DNA from 4 places in the Hornefia porci genome. Region 1 is predicted to be linked to each of the others. Evidence: riboswitches for the same ligand, from Rfam matches in the RefSeq annotation. Region 1 holds a riboswitch; each other region holds the start of a gene.

Evidence for each region. A riboswitch is a leader RNA that binds a small molecule or an ion and turns the genes downstream of it on or off. The one in region 1 is predicted to bind cobalamin.
Region 2: another riboswitch for cobalamin. It lies ahead of BHK98_RS05065 (fibronectin type III domain-containing protein); the one in region 1 lies ahead of cbiD (cobalt-precorrin-5B (C(1))-methyltransferase CbiD).
Region 3: another riboswitch for cobalamin. It lies ahead of BHK98_RS06135 (DUF4430 domain-containing protein); the one in region 1 lies ahead of cbiD (cobalt-precorrin-5B (C(1))-methyltransferase CbiD).
Region 4: another riboswitch for cobalamin. It lies ahead of BHK98_RS01375 (TroA family protein); the one in region 1 lies ahead of cbiD (cobalt-precorrin-5B (C(1))-methyltransferase CbiD).

What each region holds. Positions count from the first base shown of each region.
Region 1 is NZ_MJIE01000001.1:124,268-128,498, reverse strand. Features, by position in the region: gene cobM (precorrin-4 C(11)-methyltransferase) at 1-311, opposite strand, end outside; gene cbiD (cobalt-precorrin-5B (C(1))-methyltransferase CbiD) at 348-1,505, opposite strand; cobalamin riboswitch at 1,613-1,744, opposite strand; gene BHK98_RS00525 (pyridoxal phosphate-dependent aminotransferase) at 2,030-3,118, shown strand; gene deoC (deoxyribose-phosphate aldolase) at 3,205-3,867, opposite strand; partial or broken gene BHK98_RS00515 (branched-chain amino acid aminotransferase) at 3,892-4,231, opposite strand, start outside.
Region 2 is NZ_MJIE01000001.1:1,063,541-1,067,771, reverse strand. Features, by position in the region: gene BHK98_RS05075 (NAD(P)-dependent malic enzyme) at 1-954, shown strand, start outside; gene fumC (class II fumarate hydratase) at 1,102-2,469, shown strand; cobalamin riboswitch at 2,511-2,704, shown strand; gene BHK98_RS05065 (fibronectin type III domain-containing protein) at 2,796-4,231, shown strand, end outside.
Region 3 is NZ_MJIE01000001.1:1,289,303-1,293,533, forward strand. Features, by position in the region: gene BHK98_RS06130 (ATP-dependent helicase) at 1-836, opposite strand, end outside; gene BHK98_RS06135 (DUF4430 domain-containing protein) at 1,031-1,900, opposite strand; cobalamin riboswitch at 2,115-2,293, opposite strand; gene BHK98_RS06140 (sugar phosphate isomerase/epimerase family protein) at 2,343-3,110, opposite strand; gene BHK98_RS06145 (ECF transporter S component) at 3,115-4,080, opposite strand; gene BHK98_RS06150 (ABC transporter ATP-binding protein) at 4,059-4,231, opposite strand, start outside.
Region 4 is NZ_MJIE01000001.1:315,033-319,263, forward strand. Features, by position in the region: gene BHK98_RS01370 (TVP38/TMEM64 family protein) at 1-434, shown strand, start outside; cobalamin riboswitch at 758-1,013, shown strand; gene BHK98_RS01375 (TroA family protein) at 1,249-4,206, shown strand; gene BHK98_RS01380 (ABC transporter substrate-binding protein) at 4,222-4,231, shown strand, end outside.

The DNA.
Region 1 (4,231 bases):
ACATAGCTGTACTCGATTCCAAGCTCCTCCAGACGGTCCATCTGCTCCCGTATCGCGCCGTAGATACAGGGATCCCCCGTATGAAGACGCACCACGCAGCGGTCTCTGCCGCTGTCCATCACCGCAATAACCTGCTCCAGCGTCATGCCGGCGCTGTCGTAAATTTCACATTCCGGCTTCGCCCTCTTCAGCAGCGCCGGATTGACCAGCGACCCGGCGTAAATGATGACGTCCGCCTCTTCAAGAAGCCTTGCGCCCCGGACTGTAATGAGGTCCTCCGCGCCCGGTCCTGCTCCGATAAAATAAACCATACATTCTCCTCCCGCTCTCTAATTGTGTCTCGATTATCACGCCGAAGCGCCCTGCTGCTGCCGGATCTCCCGTATCAGCCGGTCCGCACCGCCGCTTTTTATCACCTCACCGCCAATAGACGTGAACATGACCGCCTCAATGCGGACCTCCTCCCGCAGACGGGCTCTCAGGTGATGCAGCATTCTGTCAAGGATCCGGCGTTTCAGCGCCTCATAATATTCCTCCTCCCGGATTATACGGAAGGCTTCCTCCGTCGTCACGCATTCCAGAAGTTCCCCGACCGTGCGGGACGATGCTCCCAGCGCCGCGGCGTGCGCCGCGATAACCTCCATCCTGCAGTCCGCGACAGAGGAATGAGTGTTCATCACGCCGGCCGCGATTTTCACCAGCTTCCCGGCGTGTCCCACCAGAAGCGCCTCCGAAAAGCCTTTGTACCGTATATAGTCCAGCGATTCTCCCACATAATTGGAGATCTGCGCCGAACGACCGATGTCCAGCCCCAGCGTCTCCCGGCAGAATGTCCTTCCGTAATTTCCCGGAGCAATCAGGAGCCGTTCCGGATCCTCCGCAGCGCAGCGGTCGATCTCCACATGAATCGAACCGATCAGCGCCTTCTCGCTCATGGGCTCCACGATTCCCGTGGTTCCGAGAATTGAAATGCCGCCCAGGATTCCCAGCCGGGGATTGAAGGTTTTCTTCGCCACCTCCTGTCCTCCGGGAACGGAAATCCGGATAAGCACCGGAGCCTCACACCTGCTGCGGTCCAGAATCCGTCCCACATTCTCCAGGATCATTTTCCGGGGTACGGGATTGATGGCCGGTTCCCCCACAGCACATGCGAGCCCCTGCTTCGTGACCCGCCCGACGCCCTCGCCGGCCTCCAGCATAATCCTTTGTTCCCCGGGCGACCTCCGCCAAGACGCCTCCGCATAAATCGCAAGCCCCGTGGTCGCGTCCGGATCGTCCCCGCCGTCTTTTGTAACCGAACACAAAACCCGGTCCTCCGTGATCTCGATGTTCTCGATGTCGAAAACCGCCCGCTCTCCGCCGGGGAGGCGGATTCCGGCGTGGAGGACCGCCTGCCCCGACAAAAGCATTTCCACCGCGGCAGCCGCCGCAGCAGCAGCCGTGCTTCCCGTCGTGTATCCGCGACGAAGCTTTTTCCCGTGCACTACATCGTATTCTTCCTGCATCAAAAAAACTCCTTCCAGGCAAATGAAGGAGTTGAATGTCCCGTGTCCGAGCAGTATCAACCTGAAATTCATCGCCTGTGATTTTCTGGTTCAATACCGGCGCCATTGTTTTCCGACTCGGATCTCCGGCGTCTCCATGCGCCTTCCCGGAGCCTTGCGCTCCAGTGACCGGGCTTTCCCCCATGCATCAGACTCGATCCTCACGGCAGCAGGACTGTTCAGGATTCGCACCTGATTCCGCCGCCGGTATCTCTGTTTATTATATGGTACGCGGCGCGGTCTGTCAATTGTGCCTGCACCCGGTTTCTTCTGGCCGGATACTTGTTCTCATCCGACAGTTGCGCGAACCCCGCTCCGCGGTGTATAATTTAGTGTCTGCTCATTGAGTCCCCGTCGGACTTGACGAGCGCCGGAAGCAGTGAATCCGCAGCGTCGCGGCGCATAATCCGACTGAATATACGCCGGCAGCTGCAACTGAGATTCCGAATAGCTGTTTCCGGAATGGAGAGAAGAGGTGAACTGATTTGAAAATCGAAAAGCATGGCGGCAATGTATATAAATATGACGGCAGGGTTCTGGATTTTTCCGCGAATCTGAATCCTCTCGGAATGCCGCCGGAAGTGAAACAGGCGGTTCTGGACGGAATCGACGAATATGAATGTTATCCGGATCCGGATATGAGAGAGCTGAAGGAGGCCATCTGCAGGAGGACCGGCGTCAGCACGAAGCATATCTGCTGCGGAAACGGCGGTGACGATCTGATCTATCGTATCGTCCTGGCCTTTCGTCCGAAAAAGGCGCTGCTCGTTGTTCCTATCTTCACCGAATATGAGGAGGCGCTGAAGCTGGCGGAATGTCAGATTGACTACTGGTTTCTGAAGGAAGAAAACGGTTTTCATCTCGACGACGGCATCGTCGGACAGATTGAAACCGGCGGCTACGATATGGTAATCCTATGTTCGCCCAACAACCCCACCGGGATTCCGGTCGAACAGAAGAAAATCACCTCCATAATCTACGCCTGCCACTGCAGCGGCGCGCGCATGCTGATTGACGAATGCTTCATGGACTTTGTGCTGGGCGAGGAAAACTACACGGTGCTTCCCCGGATTGAAGCCTTGCCCAATGTGATTATACTGAAATCGTTTACCAAGCTCTTCGCTATGGCCGGATTACGGCTGGGCTTCTGCCTGTGCGGCAGTGCAGAGGACGCCGCGGCAGTGAACGGATGCATGCAGACCTGGCCGGTTTCCACGCCGGCGGCAAAGGCGGGAATCGCCGCCCTGTCCCTTACTGATCTGGAGGATCAGACCCGGGTTCGCGTCGCTCTGGAACGGGAAAAGCTTATCTCCGCTCTTCTGGGACTGGGCTTCAGAACCTACGATTCCCAGGCGAACTACATTTTCTTCCGCAGCGGCGAGCCCCTGGACGAGCCTCTGCTGGAGCATTCTGTGCTGATCCGCAACTGTTCCAATTACCGCGGGCTTGAGGACTGCCCGGAACGCGGCGAATATTTCTACCGTATCGCAGTGCGTACTGAGGAGGAAAACCGGTACATCATCCGCGCCCTGACGGAGATTCTTTCCGGCGAACAGAACAGCACGCAAAAATAACCCGCCCGGCTTCCACAGGACATCTCTGTCCTGCGAAACCCCGACGGGTCTGAAGTTCTGCTTCACTCCATGCTCACGGCTCCGGTTCAGGATTCCTTCCATTCCTCCATGACATCGGCAGCCGCGCTGCAGCCCAGACGGTCCGCGCCCGCACCGATAAGCTCTCCGGCCGCTGCCAGATCCCGAATGCCGCCGGCCGCCTTGATTTTCAGTCGGTCGCCGACCGTTTCCTTCATGACACGGACATCCTCTGCCGCAGCGCCTCCCGTGCTGAATCCGGTAGACGTCTTCACAAAGGCCGCTCCCGTTTCCATCACAAGTCTGCAGGCATCGCGGATCTCATCTTCATCCAGCAGGCAGGTCTCGATAATCACCTTTACGACAGCTCCGCCCTTCGCAGCGGCGGAAACCACCGCACGAATGTCGTCCCTGGCGTCGATATGCCGGCCCGATTTGAAATAGCTGATGTTCATGACCATATCGATTTCGTCCGCACCGTCCCCGACAGCCCGCTCCGTTTCATATGCCTTCACTGCTGTCGCAGAGTTTCCCAGGGGAAAACCGACGACAGTGGCGATCTTCACGCTGCTTCCCCGCAGGATATCCCTCGCAAGGCTTACATAGCAGGGCGGAATGCAGACCGCCCTGAACTCGTACTCCATCGCCTCGTGACACAGTGCGGCGATCTGCGCCGCCGTCGCGTCCGGCCGGAGAAGTGTGCTGTCAAGATATTCATTCAAATTCCGCATCTGTTTCCGTATCCTTATTTAATCTCATTTGATTTCGTGAATCCACCCCTCCGGAGCTTCGAGTCTTCCCATCTGAATACCGGTCAGGGTATCATACAGCTTCGAGAGAACCGGTCCCATTGTTTCCATTCCGCTCGGGAACGCGATCTCTCTGCCGTGATCGCTGATTTTGCCCACCGGGCAGATGACAGCCGCCGTTCCGACCAGTCCGCACTCCGCGAATTCCGGAACCTCAGCCAGCGTGACTTCTCTCTCGTCCACCTTCATTCCCAGGATGTCCCTTGCGACCACAACCAGACTGCGGCGGGTGATGGAAGGCAGAATCGACGGGGATTTCGGCACAACCAGCGAGCCGTCCTTTGTC
Region 2 (4,231 bases), 940 kb from region 1:
AGCGCGGTCCTCGGGCTCGGAGACATCGGACCGTCGGCCGGAATGCCGGTCATGGAGGGAAAGTGCGCGCTGTTCAAGACCTTCGCGAATATCGACGCGGTGCCGATCTGCGTGAACAGTAAGGATCCGGATGTGATTGTGGATACGGTGTTCCACATTTCCAAAAGCTTCGGCGGTATCAACCTGGAGGATATCGGTGCTCCGCGCTGTTTTGAGATTGAGCGCAGGCTTATTGAGAAATGTGATATTCCGGTATTTCATGATGACCAGCACGGTACTGCCATCATCACCGCGGCTGCAATTCTGAACGCGCTGAAGGTCACGGGAAAGAAACCGGGAGAGCTGCGGATCGCTTTCAGCGGCGCCGGGGCGGCGGGAATTTCCATCGCAAAGATGTTTCTGCGGTTCGGCTTCGGCGATATCATTCTCTGCGGCAGCAGGGGGACGATCTATGAGGGAGCGCCGTATAACAATCCGGAGCAGGAGGCCATGGCGAGGGTGACCAACAAAGACAACCTGGCGGGTTCTCTCGCGGACGCGATGAAGGGTGCGGATATCTTTATCGGCGTTTCCAGACCCGGCGTCGTGACGCAGGATATGATCCGATCTATGGCGAAGGATCCCATCGTGTTCCCGATGGCCAATCCGGTCCCGGAGATTATGCCTGAACTGGCCAGAGAAGCCGGTGCGGCGGTTGTGGGAACCGGACGCTCAGATTTCGCGAACCAGGTCAATAATGTCATCGCCTTTCCGGGGATCTTCCGCGGCGCGCTTGACTGCCGGGCGACAAAGATTACCGAGGAGATGAAGGAGGCCGCGGCGAGGGCGATCGCGGCCGTAATTCCTGAGGAGGAACTCAGAGCGGATTACGTGCTCCCGGACGGATTCAACCCCCTTGTGGTGGAGCGCGTGGCAGCAGCGGTAAAAGAGGCCTGGGGAAAATACGGAGCATGATGCGAAAACCGGGCGGCAGGCCGGAGCACGAAGGAATCCGCATAAGGCATACGCAGTGCCGCTCGGAGCATGATATGAAAGCCGAACGAAAGCCTGGAGCACGAAGATGAAGGTCGGAGCACGGAACACAAATGAGGAGGGAGACGAATGGAACGGTACAGAATCGAGCACGATACGATGGGCGAGGTAAAAGTCCCCGCGGACAGATACTGGGGCGCTCAGACGGAGCGAAGCTTTGAGAATTTCAAAATCGGGACGCACCGGATGCCGCCGGAGGTGATCCGCGCATTCGCGGTGCTGAAAAAGGCGGCGGCGCAGGCTAACGAAAAGCTCGGAATGCTTGACGCGGAGCGTGCGGAGTTAATCGGCCGTGTATGCGATGAGATTACAGATGGAAAACTGGAGGGGAATTTTCCGCTGGTGATTTTTCAGACAGGAAGCGGAACGCAGTCGAACATGAATGTAAACGAAGTCATCGCCAATCGCGGAAATGAAATCGCCGGGAAAAAGCTCCTTCATCCCAACGACCATGTCAACAAGTCTCAGAGCTCTAACGACACCTTCCCGACCGCGATGCATATCGCGGCGCTCTGCGCCGCAGAGGACCGTCTGCTTCCCGCAGTGGAGTGCCTGACGCAGACCTTCCGGCGACTGGAAACGGAGTACATGGACATCGTCAAGACGGGGCGGACGCATCTGCAGGACGCCACTCCGCTGACGCTGGGTCAGGAGATCAGCGGGTGGAGGTCTATGCTTGAGCACGACGCCGCCATGCTGCGGGACTCTCTGCGCTATCTGCGGGAGCTTGCGCTGGGCGGCACGGCAGTCGGAACGGGTCTGAACGCCCACAAAGATTTTGGAAAGGAGTCGGCTGCCGCCGTCAGCCGGATCACGGGCAGGGATTTTGTTACCGCAGAAAACAAATTTCACTCTCTGACAAGTAAGGACGGACTGGTCTTTGTTCACGGAGCCGTGAAAGCGCTGGCCGCGGATCTCATGAAAATCGCCAACGACGTCCGGTGGCTGGCATCAGGCCCGCGATGCGGAATCGGCGAACTCACGATTCCGGAGAACGAGCCCGGCAGCTCCATCATGCCCGGAAAGGTCAACCCCACGCAGTGTGAAGCGATGACCATGGTCTGCGTTCAGGTCATGGGTCACGACACGACCATCGGGCTGGCGGCGTCGCAGGGGAACTTTCAGCTGAATGTGTTCATGCCGGTGATGATTTACGATTTCCTGGAGTCGGTGAACCTGCTGGCGGACGCCTGCGACTCCTTCCGCAGAAACTGTGCGGAGGGGATTCGCCCGAACAGGGAGCGAATAGATGAAAATCTGCGGAAATCGCTGATGTTGGTCACCGCGCTGAACCCGCATATCGGATATGAAAACGCGGCGAAGATCGCCAAACTGGCGCATAAGGAAGGAACGACGCTGAAGGAAGCGGCCCTCAAGCTGGGGCTGGTGTCTGAGGAGGATTTCGACGCCTGGGTTGACCCGTCGAAGATGGTGTGACATGAAAGTATTTGACTTTTTCTGTGAAGACGGGTACGATAATGGAAGAAGTCAGTTCATGTTCGCCGCGCGGAACGCGGCGCTGAGAGGGAAGCAGGTGAGAAACCTGCGCGGTACCGCCACTGTAAGTGGGAGTCCGGCCCCCGCCCGCACGGGCAGTCACTGGTATTTCCGGGAAGACGGGGTCAGGATGAAGAACACGAGCCAGGAAACCTGCATGAAAGGAATTCTGCGGGAGCGGTATACTCCGACGCAGAATGCACAGCAGTGAAAACGGGCTGCGGCGAAAGCCGCGGTCTTTTGTTTTCTCAGTGAGGAGTGAGTAAATGAAGAAAAAAATATCAATCGGTCTTCTGACCTTTGTCATAGCAGTCGCGATGCTGATGCCGGCCAGTGCGTTTGCGGCGGTTACAACGGCTGAGACGCCGGTCGGAACCTGGAACACCCATCTGAAATGGCGCTTCATTACATCCGGTAAGCCGATGGATTTCACTAACGCGCCGACGCCGCCGGCAGTGGACGGAAATTATGTATACTTCGTCGCGGGAAAGAAGCTGTACAAGCTGGACAAAGACACCGGCAAGGTGCTGGCCGTAAGCACGCTGCCCGGTACGGCGGGCTTTGGTACATCGCCGGTCGCCATCGACAGCAGCCACAACATATATGTCTTTGTGAACGGTTCCTGCGTGGTGAAGTACAGCAGCGACCTTGAGAAGCTCGCAGAGAGCAAGAAATTTGAAGGACAGAACGAGGGACCGCTGAAGATCATCGGAGACCGGATCTACGGCGGAACCTGGAACGACAGTACCGAGGGCGGAACGTACTTCGCACTGAAGCTTTCAGACCTTTCCCTCGCCTGGGAGCAGGGACAGTATGACAAAGAAGGGTACTACTGGGACGGAGCCTGCGAGGTGGGCGATTCTGTGGTCTTCGGAAGCGATGGCGGGAACCTCTACATCGCGTCGAAGACAGGAACAACTGTCACCAGGGTCCTGAATGCCGGAGAGGGCATGACCATCCGTTCCACCCCGGCGTCTGACGGCAGCAGTGTCTATGTTGCCTCCAAGACTGCCACATCCATGTCTTGGGACAGCACAGGGGTCGGCTATCTGACAAAGTATAAGGTTTCAGGAACGAGTCTGACAGAAACCGGAAAGGTCAAAATAGCTCCCTCCGTCAATACGCCGCTTATCAGCGGTGATAACCTCTACATAGGCAGCAACGGCGGGAACATCTACGCGATTGACAAGGATAAGATGGAGATTGTGAAAACAGTGAAGGCTCCCGCAAACGTACAGGGTGAAATGCTGATCTCCACAGGAAACAGCGGAAAGATCTGCATCTACTCCACCTACAACCGGCCGCCGGGCGGAATCTATTACATAGAACTGACTGACGACCTGAGTGTCTCGGCTCAGGGCGAGACCTTTATACCGCCCCTGCAGCAGTATTGCATTTCGCCGGTTGTGAGCGACGCGGACGGGAATTTGTACTACAAAAATGACGCCGGCGACATCATGGCCATCGGCAGCGGCAAGAGCACTTCGGCAGTGACCGGTCTGAAATCCGCGCCGAAGACGACCGAGTCGGTCACGCTGTCCTGGTCGCCGCGGGAGAATGTCAAATCCTATGTCATTTACCAGAGCACAGACAAAAAAACTTACAGGAAGGTGAAGACCGCAAAGAACAGCGCCACATCGGCGGCCGTCGGAAGTCTGAAAACAGGGAAAACCTATTACTTCCGGATTCGCGCGGAGCTGAT
Region 3 (4,231 bases), 1.2 Mb from region 1:
TTCTGCTCCAGCTTGATGACCTTCGCCTCCGGAAAATCCGATTCAAAGTCCAGGATGTTCCGGATATCCGCCCCGCGCCACTGGTAAATGCACTGGTCGTCGTCCCCGACCACGCACAGATTGTGGTGCCGGTCCGCCAGCTGGCGGATCAGCCGGTACTGAATATGGTTCGTATCCTGATACTCGTCCACCATGATATACTGAAAACGCTCCTGGTAACGCAGCAGAATCTCCTCATTCCGCTCAAAGAGCTTCACGGTGTTCAGCAGAATATCGTCAAAGTCCATCGCGTTGTTCTGCCTCAGCCGCTTCTGATACTCTCTGTACACCAGGTAAATCGCCTTTGTTTTATAATTATTCTCCATTGTCTCCCGGTACTGCTCCGGATCCACGCCCTTCTCCTTCTGGTCGCTGATCACCGCCAGCAGATACTGCGGCGCGAATTCCCGGTCGCTGATCCCGTTTTCCTTCAGGATGTTTTTCACCAGGGTCTTCTGATCAGTGCCGTCGTAGATGACAAAGTTCGGCTCATACCCCGCTTCCTCCGGATAGACCCGCAGAATGCGAAGGCACATGGCGTGAAAGGTCATGATCCACATGGATCCCGCCCGGTCTCCCGCCAGATCCTCCACTCGCTCCCGCATTTCCCTGGCGGCCTTGTTGGTAAAGGTCACCGCCAGTATGCTGTACGGAGAAATCCCCTCTTCAAGCATATGAGCGATACGGTGGGTCATGGTGCTTGTCTTGCCGGAACCCGCGCCCGCCAGAATCAGCAGCGGTCCCTCCAGCTGACGCACCGCCTCCTGCTGCCTGGAATTCAGATTTTCAAAACTCATTCGTTACTCTCCATTCATTTGTCTGCCTGATGCGTGAACAGACACTTACTATTCTATCACATTTACTCTGTCTTTGCTCTGCCTTTAGCACAAAAAAAGAGCCGGAGCGCCTCCGCGATGCTCCGGCGGCGCTCCTCGCCTCTCTCTTATTCTGTCGATGCATTCTGCCGCCGCTGCGCCTGCGGCGTATTTATCTACTCCTTTGTGTAATTGACGGTGTAGTGCCACTTGATTACATCGCCATTCTTCAGCTTGTATTTGGAGCAGGTGTAATTCGGCGTGACTCCGTTCACGTAGTACAGCCAGCCGCTGTTCTTGCCGCCGTCGAATTCCGCGAGATGACCGATGGAACTGATATACACGCCGTCATAAGCGCCCGCGTCCTTCTTGATGTACGCGATGCCGCGGGATCTGCAGACGGACTTCAGCGCGTCGTAAACGGTTTCACCACTCTTGAACTGATACTTTGTGGCTGACAGAATGACGCCGCTTGAAGGAATATTTTTTTTCTTGGCGGGGTCCTTCAGCCGGGACATATCATTTGCAAGATCCCTGCATTCGATGCTGATGGTCACGGATTTTGCAGCCGAGGCAGCTGCAGACGATGAGCTGCCGTTTTTCTTGGCCGCTTCTGCCTTCTTCTCCTTAACCAGTTTCCGGTAGTTCTCCAGAGCCGCGGTCAGAACCTCTTTGTTCTCCACGATCTCCTTCTGGTCTTTGCTGAGCTTGTCATACGCCTTTTTCGCCTTCTGAATGGCGTCCTTGCTGTCCAGCGTCACCTTGTCCGGATCGCCGATCGCAGCGATCAGCTCGTCCACCTTTTTCACGGCGGCCTTGTCTTTCTTTTCCTTCGAGGACGCTGATTTCTTCTCCGTCGTACCGGAATCGGACGCGGTCTGAGTCTCCGCGGATTCCTGCGCCGCTGTCGCCTTCGCCTTCTCCGCCCGGGCGCTTTTAATGCTCAGACCGAAAACCGCCGAGGTTGCCGCAAGTGCGACAATCACGAGAACAGCGATCGTCCTGATTTTCCTTCTCTTTGCCTTTCTCAACAGTTCATCTTCCATAACTCTTCCCCTTTCTAACATTCCTGCGCTTTCCGATTCTTTCCTGCTACAGCAAACGAGGCAGGGTGACGGGGCCTGCCTCAAAATGAAAAAAGAATGAAAAGCAATTGGGGCTCCCCGTAATCCGCACTATCCTCAGATAGTATAAAGGACTGTGGTTCTGCCCACAGCCCGTATTCGCTGATGCATATGTTTCTACCATCGGTTCACCGCCGATTAGAAACGCTTTCGCGCAGGTCTCCTGGCTTATGGATCATCGCCGGCCGCGCCTTCCCGGTTTCCCAGTGGCATCCTGCGACACAGCTCTCCAACTACAGTGGCGGGACCGCTCAGGCGTTCAACCTGATTCCCTCTTAGCTTCCGTGTGGAAGAACGCGAAACGCATTTTCAATTGCACCTTAATTGTATCGGATATTTCCCCTTTCGTCAAGAGGAAATTCCATCACTGCTTCAGCAGCCAGGCGACGCTCTCGTCGCACTCCCTGCTCTCTATGGTCAGTGTCGCAGAGGGATCGCAGTAATCGTCGATTGCCGCCAGGATTTCCTTCATGTTCAGGCTTCCCGAGGTAAGAGGTCTGTGCTGGTCGCTGCTTCCGTCGTTATTATGAAGATGGAAGTGCCCAAGCCGGGGGCCCATAATCCGGATCCAGTCCGTGACGCTGTACTCAGGCTCTGTCACCACATTGGCGTGACCCACATCAAGACAGAGCTTCACACGCGGATCGTCTATCTGCGATACAATTTCCGTCAGCGACTCCGGCTCTGAATCCAGCACATTCTCAATGTAAAGGGTGAAGTCCTCCGGCTTGTCCTCCATAAATCTGCTCCAGAATTTCACTGACTGCTTCACGTGCCAGACCGGGAAATAAATCAGCGGAATAAATCCGGAATGCACTACCAGACGTTTCAGCCCCAGCCGCCGGCAGCCTTCGTAGGCCTGCTCGAAGCGTTTCATGGCGAGATCCACAAAGAGCGGGTCGATAGACTGCGGACAGAGTTCGGTGAAGGGACCGTGAACAATCGCGCCGCGCTCGTCCGAAACGCCGCATTCCTTCATTTCCTTCTGCATCGCGGCTATCGTCCGGTCGATTTTGTCCTCATCCAGAGTCTGAGAAATGCAGAACTGGTTGAATTCAATGCCGATACCGTATTTTTTTATCACCTTCAGCGCGTCGTCGGAAAACGTCGCCAGAAAAATCTGCCTCTCCATATCGTCACCTGTAAATCCCGTATTTGATCTTGATTCTTTCCAGCTTCCTGATAAACATATCTCCGAAAAAGAAGATGAACACCGCGGCGCCGCCGGCGTGAACCGCATCGTAGGGTGCTCCGGAGATATAGAGAATCCGCAGCGTGTTCAGGCTCACCGGCCGCCCGCCCGGCATGGCGGCTGAGGTCACCATCGCGCAGATATTCATGATTCCGCCGTACACGATGAATGTCACAAAGAAGGTGAACAGAGCCATGGTCAGTCCGTCCACGGAGAGTCGTTTCCGCTGCACCAGCAGACCTCCCAGCAGACCGGCCACCCCGAACGCGTAAAGCCGCCAGCCGAAAAATGTCTGGTCTTTTCCCGGCCAGATCAGATAGCAGATATAGGCCGCCGCCAGCGCAAAGGCGATGCAGAGTACCGGCCCCATCACCATCCGCAGGCTTCGCGAGGCAAGCTCGTCACGGAATCCCCGATCCCGGATCTCCTCGTAGTTTACTTTGTTGAAGGCGAGCCCCGCCAGGAATCCCAACAGCCCCCAGCAGAACATCTGCCACGGCGTCCATGGTCCCTGCCCCATATAAAAGTTGCAGACGAACCGCGCCAGTGCGCCGATCAGGAAACCCGCCTCCGGTCCCAGCGAAATTCCGGAGATGATTATCATGGCCGTCCCCGCCTGAATCGGAACAGTCAGATGAAAGAAGAGGTGAATCACAACAGTCAGAGCTGCCATCATCGCGATCAGGACGATCTCCCGGGCCTTGGGCTTTCGCCGTTCGAACACCATGAAAAACGGAATCATCGTATAGATCACAATCAGGATGCTGCCAACCATATACAGATCCGAGCCCAGCAGGAAGCTTCCTCCCAGCACGGTAACAGGAATTACGCCGAGAATCAGAAATGCGGAAACGGCGGTGCGTTTTCTGGCCGCGGCCTCATACTGAGTCAGATCGAATCCCCGACGCATTTCGCCACCTCCTCCCATGTGACAGCTTCAGGGAAGTAATCCCGCGCCATGCGGTTCGCCGTCGTCGTATAGAAATTGTTTCCCGGAAAGAACTCCTTCGGCGGTCCGGCCGACACGATTCCTCCGTCGAAAAACATAGCGCAGCAGTCGC
Region 4 (4,231 bases), 190 kb from region 1:
GACTTATCCTGACGCTGGCGGGCTGCGCGGCCGGAGAAACCGTTTCCTATTATCTGGCGCGTTTTCTGGGCGAGGACGGACTTGAACTGATTCTCGGAAAGGAGCGAATGGGAAAATATGTAAGCCGCTTCAACAGCGAAAAAGCGTATATCCTGACGTTCCTGATTTACCTGATTCCGGGAATTCCGAAGGATCTGGTATGCTACGCCGCCGGAATCTCTCATATGAAATTCCGTGCCTTTCTGCTGCTCTCACTCGTCGGCAGAATTCCGGCACTGTGCGGCTGTCTGCTGTTCGGCGATATGATGATGAAAGGGAATTACCGGGGAATGATCGTGATCGGCGCTGTCTGCGGCGTGATTCTGCTGCTGTGCTTCATCTTCCGGAAGCGAGTCAACCGGTTTATCGATCAGATTTATGAGAAAATATCGTAAGGGGGATCCAATCAGGAAGATCCAATCCCGGGGCAGGCTCTCATAGTCTTTTCCGGATACTTTATACCGACAAGACAGTTTTGCAGGTTTTGCAGGTTAATAATTAACCCACAAAAACTACAAAATCTTCTTTGTCTGCAAAGGCTTTACCGGAGAGGGGAGAGGCGAGACCCGCGCATACTCACTGCAGAGATTCACCGCCGCCGTAGCAACGCATACGCCGCAGATACCGCCGCGGATGCCGCTCCGCCGCAGAGCAGATAACCGCCCCTCCGCCGGGTAGTCATTGACAGAACGCGGGGCAATTGCTATAATTTATGTAGAATTAAATATGTCGGTACAGTGCCGCGGACGGCAGTCCGCAGTTAAAAGGGAATCGGGTGTGAATCCCGAACGATCCGGTCACTGTAAACAGGGAGTTCTCCCGTACTATGCCATTGGCAGCATACATCCGGCACAGACAGCGTGCGCCGCAATGCTTCGGCGTTCCGGCTGTCACCGTCATTTCGATGCTGCTGAGAAGGCGCGGGGGAACGAAGATCTGCAAGTCAGGAAACCTGCTGTATCAGAATTATCGGCGAAATGCTTCTGGAGAGAGTGTGCCTGTAATAATAACATGATGAAACATTAGATACATCGCATCATTGTTCCGCTGCAACAGATTTTCATGTATTATAACTGAAGTTTTTCATACAAGTACCCGCTTCTTCAGAGAAAAGTGGGTTTTTTGCTGCCCTGAGATATCGCAGTGCTCTGTCCGGAGCTGAACGCCGTGCTGAGCGAGGAAAAAATGATGAGAAGGAGAGAATTTGTTTTGAAAAAGAAAAAGTATTACAAAATCACGTTATCCTTCCTGCTGATCGCTGCGCTCGTTCTGACGCAGCTTGCCGCTGCGTTTGCGGAAGATTCCGCAGGCGCCGGGAGTGCGTCTCCGAAAGCGACGGCGCAGCAGGAGACCGTGGCGAGAGAAAACAAAAAAGCCTCGTCTGCGGAAGACAATCAGGCGGGCCGGTCTGAACAGGAAGGAGTAGCACAGCAGGAAGACCGGAGCACAGCAGCCTCCGATTCCTCAAACGGCTCGTCAGCAGCTTCTTCAGTCGGCTCCGTGCGGCAGCAGGCGAGACAAGGCGAAAGCGGGCAGCAGGGAACATCCGATACATCGGAAAACCTGTCCGGCAGCAGCAAGACGGCTTCCTCCGGAGAAAAGGAGACAGCGCAGAATCAGACTGCGAAAACCGGAGAACCTTCCGCCATCGACAACAGCACGACGCTGGATGACGGCATCTACACGCCGGACGGCGTTTCCTTCACCGGCGGAACCGGAAGAGTGAAAATCACGGTTCCGACGATTAAGGTGACGAACGGGAAGGCGTATGCCGACATTCTGTTCAGCAGCAAATCTTATACGAAGCTTCAGGCCGGCGGAAAGACCTACGAGCCGGAGGCTGACACATCGAACGGGTCTTTGTTCAAAAAAGTTCCGGTCGCTCTCAACAGGGATACAGCGATTGTCGGAACCACCACGGCGATGTCGAAGGTCAACGATATTGATTATTCTATTCACGTGAACAAAAGTGAACCGGTGTCCGATCCGGCCACCCCTGCTGTGGATAACAGAACCGATCTGGCGGACGGCGTCTGGGTACCGGACAGCTTCAGTGTGAGCGGCGGTACGAACAAAGTGACGATTACCTGTCCGAAGGTTACGATTTCCGGCGGAAAGGCTGTTGCGACGATTGTGTTCAGCAGCGATAAATACACACAGCTGAAGGCAAACGGTAAAATTTACAGCGGCGTAACAGATTCCGCGGCAAAGACCTCGACCTTTTCTGTTCCGGTGGCGCTGAACACGGCCAATCCCATCATCGGGAAAACCGTCAGAATGTCTGATCCGCACTGGATCAATTATTCTATCACCATTCGGATGAGCGTGAATTCCGGGAAGTATACGGAGCCTTCCGGCGGACAGGATCCCGACCCGTCGCCATCGGATCCGACAGTACCGACAGAGACGAAAGACCTGAAGGCAGGAACCTGGAAGGTGAAGTCTGACACCGATAACCGCATGTTCTACCTCTATCCGAAAACCGGAACCAAGTACAGTATTCTGACGGTTAAAGGGGAGGGCAGCAAAAAGACCATGACTGCAACCGTCACGCTGACCGGAGAAGGCTACGACTATCTGTACATGGGAACCGCGCTGGATGCGGCGAAGGCGCCGAAAACCCGGTGGATCAAGGCGAAGGTGGTTAACGGATACTACACCTACACGCTGCCGGTTTCCGCTCTGGATAAGAATCTGACGGTTTCCGCTCATTCCAGGAAGCTGAACAGCTGGTTTGAACATACTATTATCTTCTACAGCGGCGGGGCGAAGGCTGTTTCCTCCGGCACCTCGACGACAGCTCCTAAGACAAAGAAAAAGAAAGACAAATACGCCACAAGCGGGAAACAGACAAAATTCAGGAAGAGCACAAAGAAAGACAAGGTATCCAAATATAAAGACGACAGCCAGAAAAGCACAGGTGCGGTCAACAACAGAACCTCACTGAAGGACGGAGTATACACTCCGGATTCCTTCAGCTGGTCAGGAGGCTCCGGCCGTCTCGCCTACATTAAATGCAGAAAAATCACGGTAACGGGCGGAAAAGCCTATGCGACCATCGTGTTCGGAAGCAGCAGCTACGACCGTCTCAAGGCAAACGGAAAGGTTTATTCCAGGAGCGGGGGAGGACTCTCCACTTTTGTGATTCCGGTGAAACTGAACGCCAACAATACCATCATCGGACGCACCACAGCCATGTCCCAGCCTCACTGGGTCCGCTATACAATCTATGTAAAAAAAGCCGTCAGCGCCAGGGCTGCGAAAAAAGCCCGGGCAGAAGCAGAAAAAGCCGCAAAGGACGCCCGGAAGGCCAAACTCTCGCTGAGCAGGTCCGCTCCGAAGATTACCGGGCTGAAATACAGGTCGACGGTGAAAACCAGGTATGCGAAATACTTCCGGATCTTCCGGTATAACCACGGCGTTTCCCTGCTGAGCATAGACGTCAGCAAAAACACCGCGCTGTATGAGGAATACACGAAAAATGCGAAGAAGTCCGCAAAGGAGGACGGTAAAGTGGAGTATGACGAGGACGGAAAACCGGTCGCCCGCTCCCAGCACGAGATTACAGAGGCTCTTTATAAAAACAACGTCGTGAGTTATCTGCTGGTTCCGGAGAAATTCGACGTTCCCGCCGGTCTGGACAAACAGTATATCATCGTCAGGATCCCCGCGGAGAAAAGCTATGTGGCATCGAACTCTGCTTTGTCGTTCCTGGACGCCCTGGACGCGGTCGACGGCATCCGTCTCACCGGCGTAACGCCTGAAAAGGTCACTGCCTCCGGCGTCACGAAAGCGATAAAGAGCAGGCGCATCACCTATGCCGAAACGCCGGAATCGCCCCGGTACAGCACAATCATCCGGAAGAAAACCAGACTGGCCGTTCTGCCGGGGAGCCTGATTCCCGAGGAGATTACGACAAAGGAAACTCTGCTGAACAAGGACAAAATCGCGAAGCAGAAGGAGCAGGCGGAAACGGATCAGAAAAAACTGGAGACTCTGGAATCCCGTTTTACGGCGCTGGATATTCCGGTCATCCTCGACCGGTCCCGGCAGGAGAAGAGTCGTCTGGGACAGAAGGAATGGATCCGGATTTACGGAGAGATTTACGGCAGCGCGAAAAAAGCGCAGAAAATTTTTGAGAAAGAAGTAAAGGCAGAAAAGAAATAAAAAAGGCAGGATGAGATGAGAAACC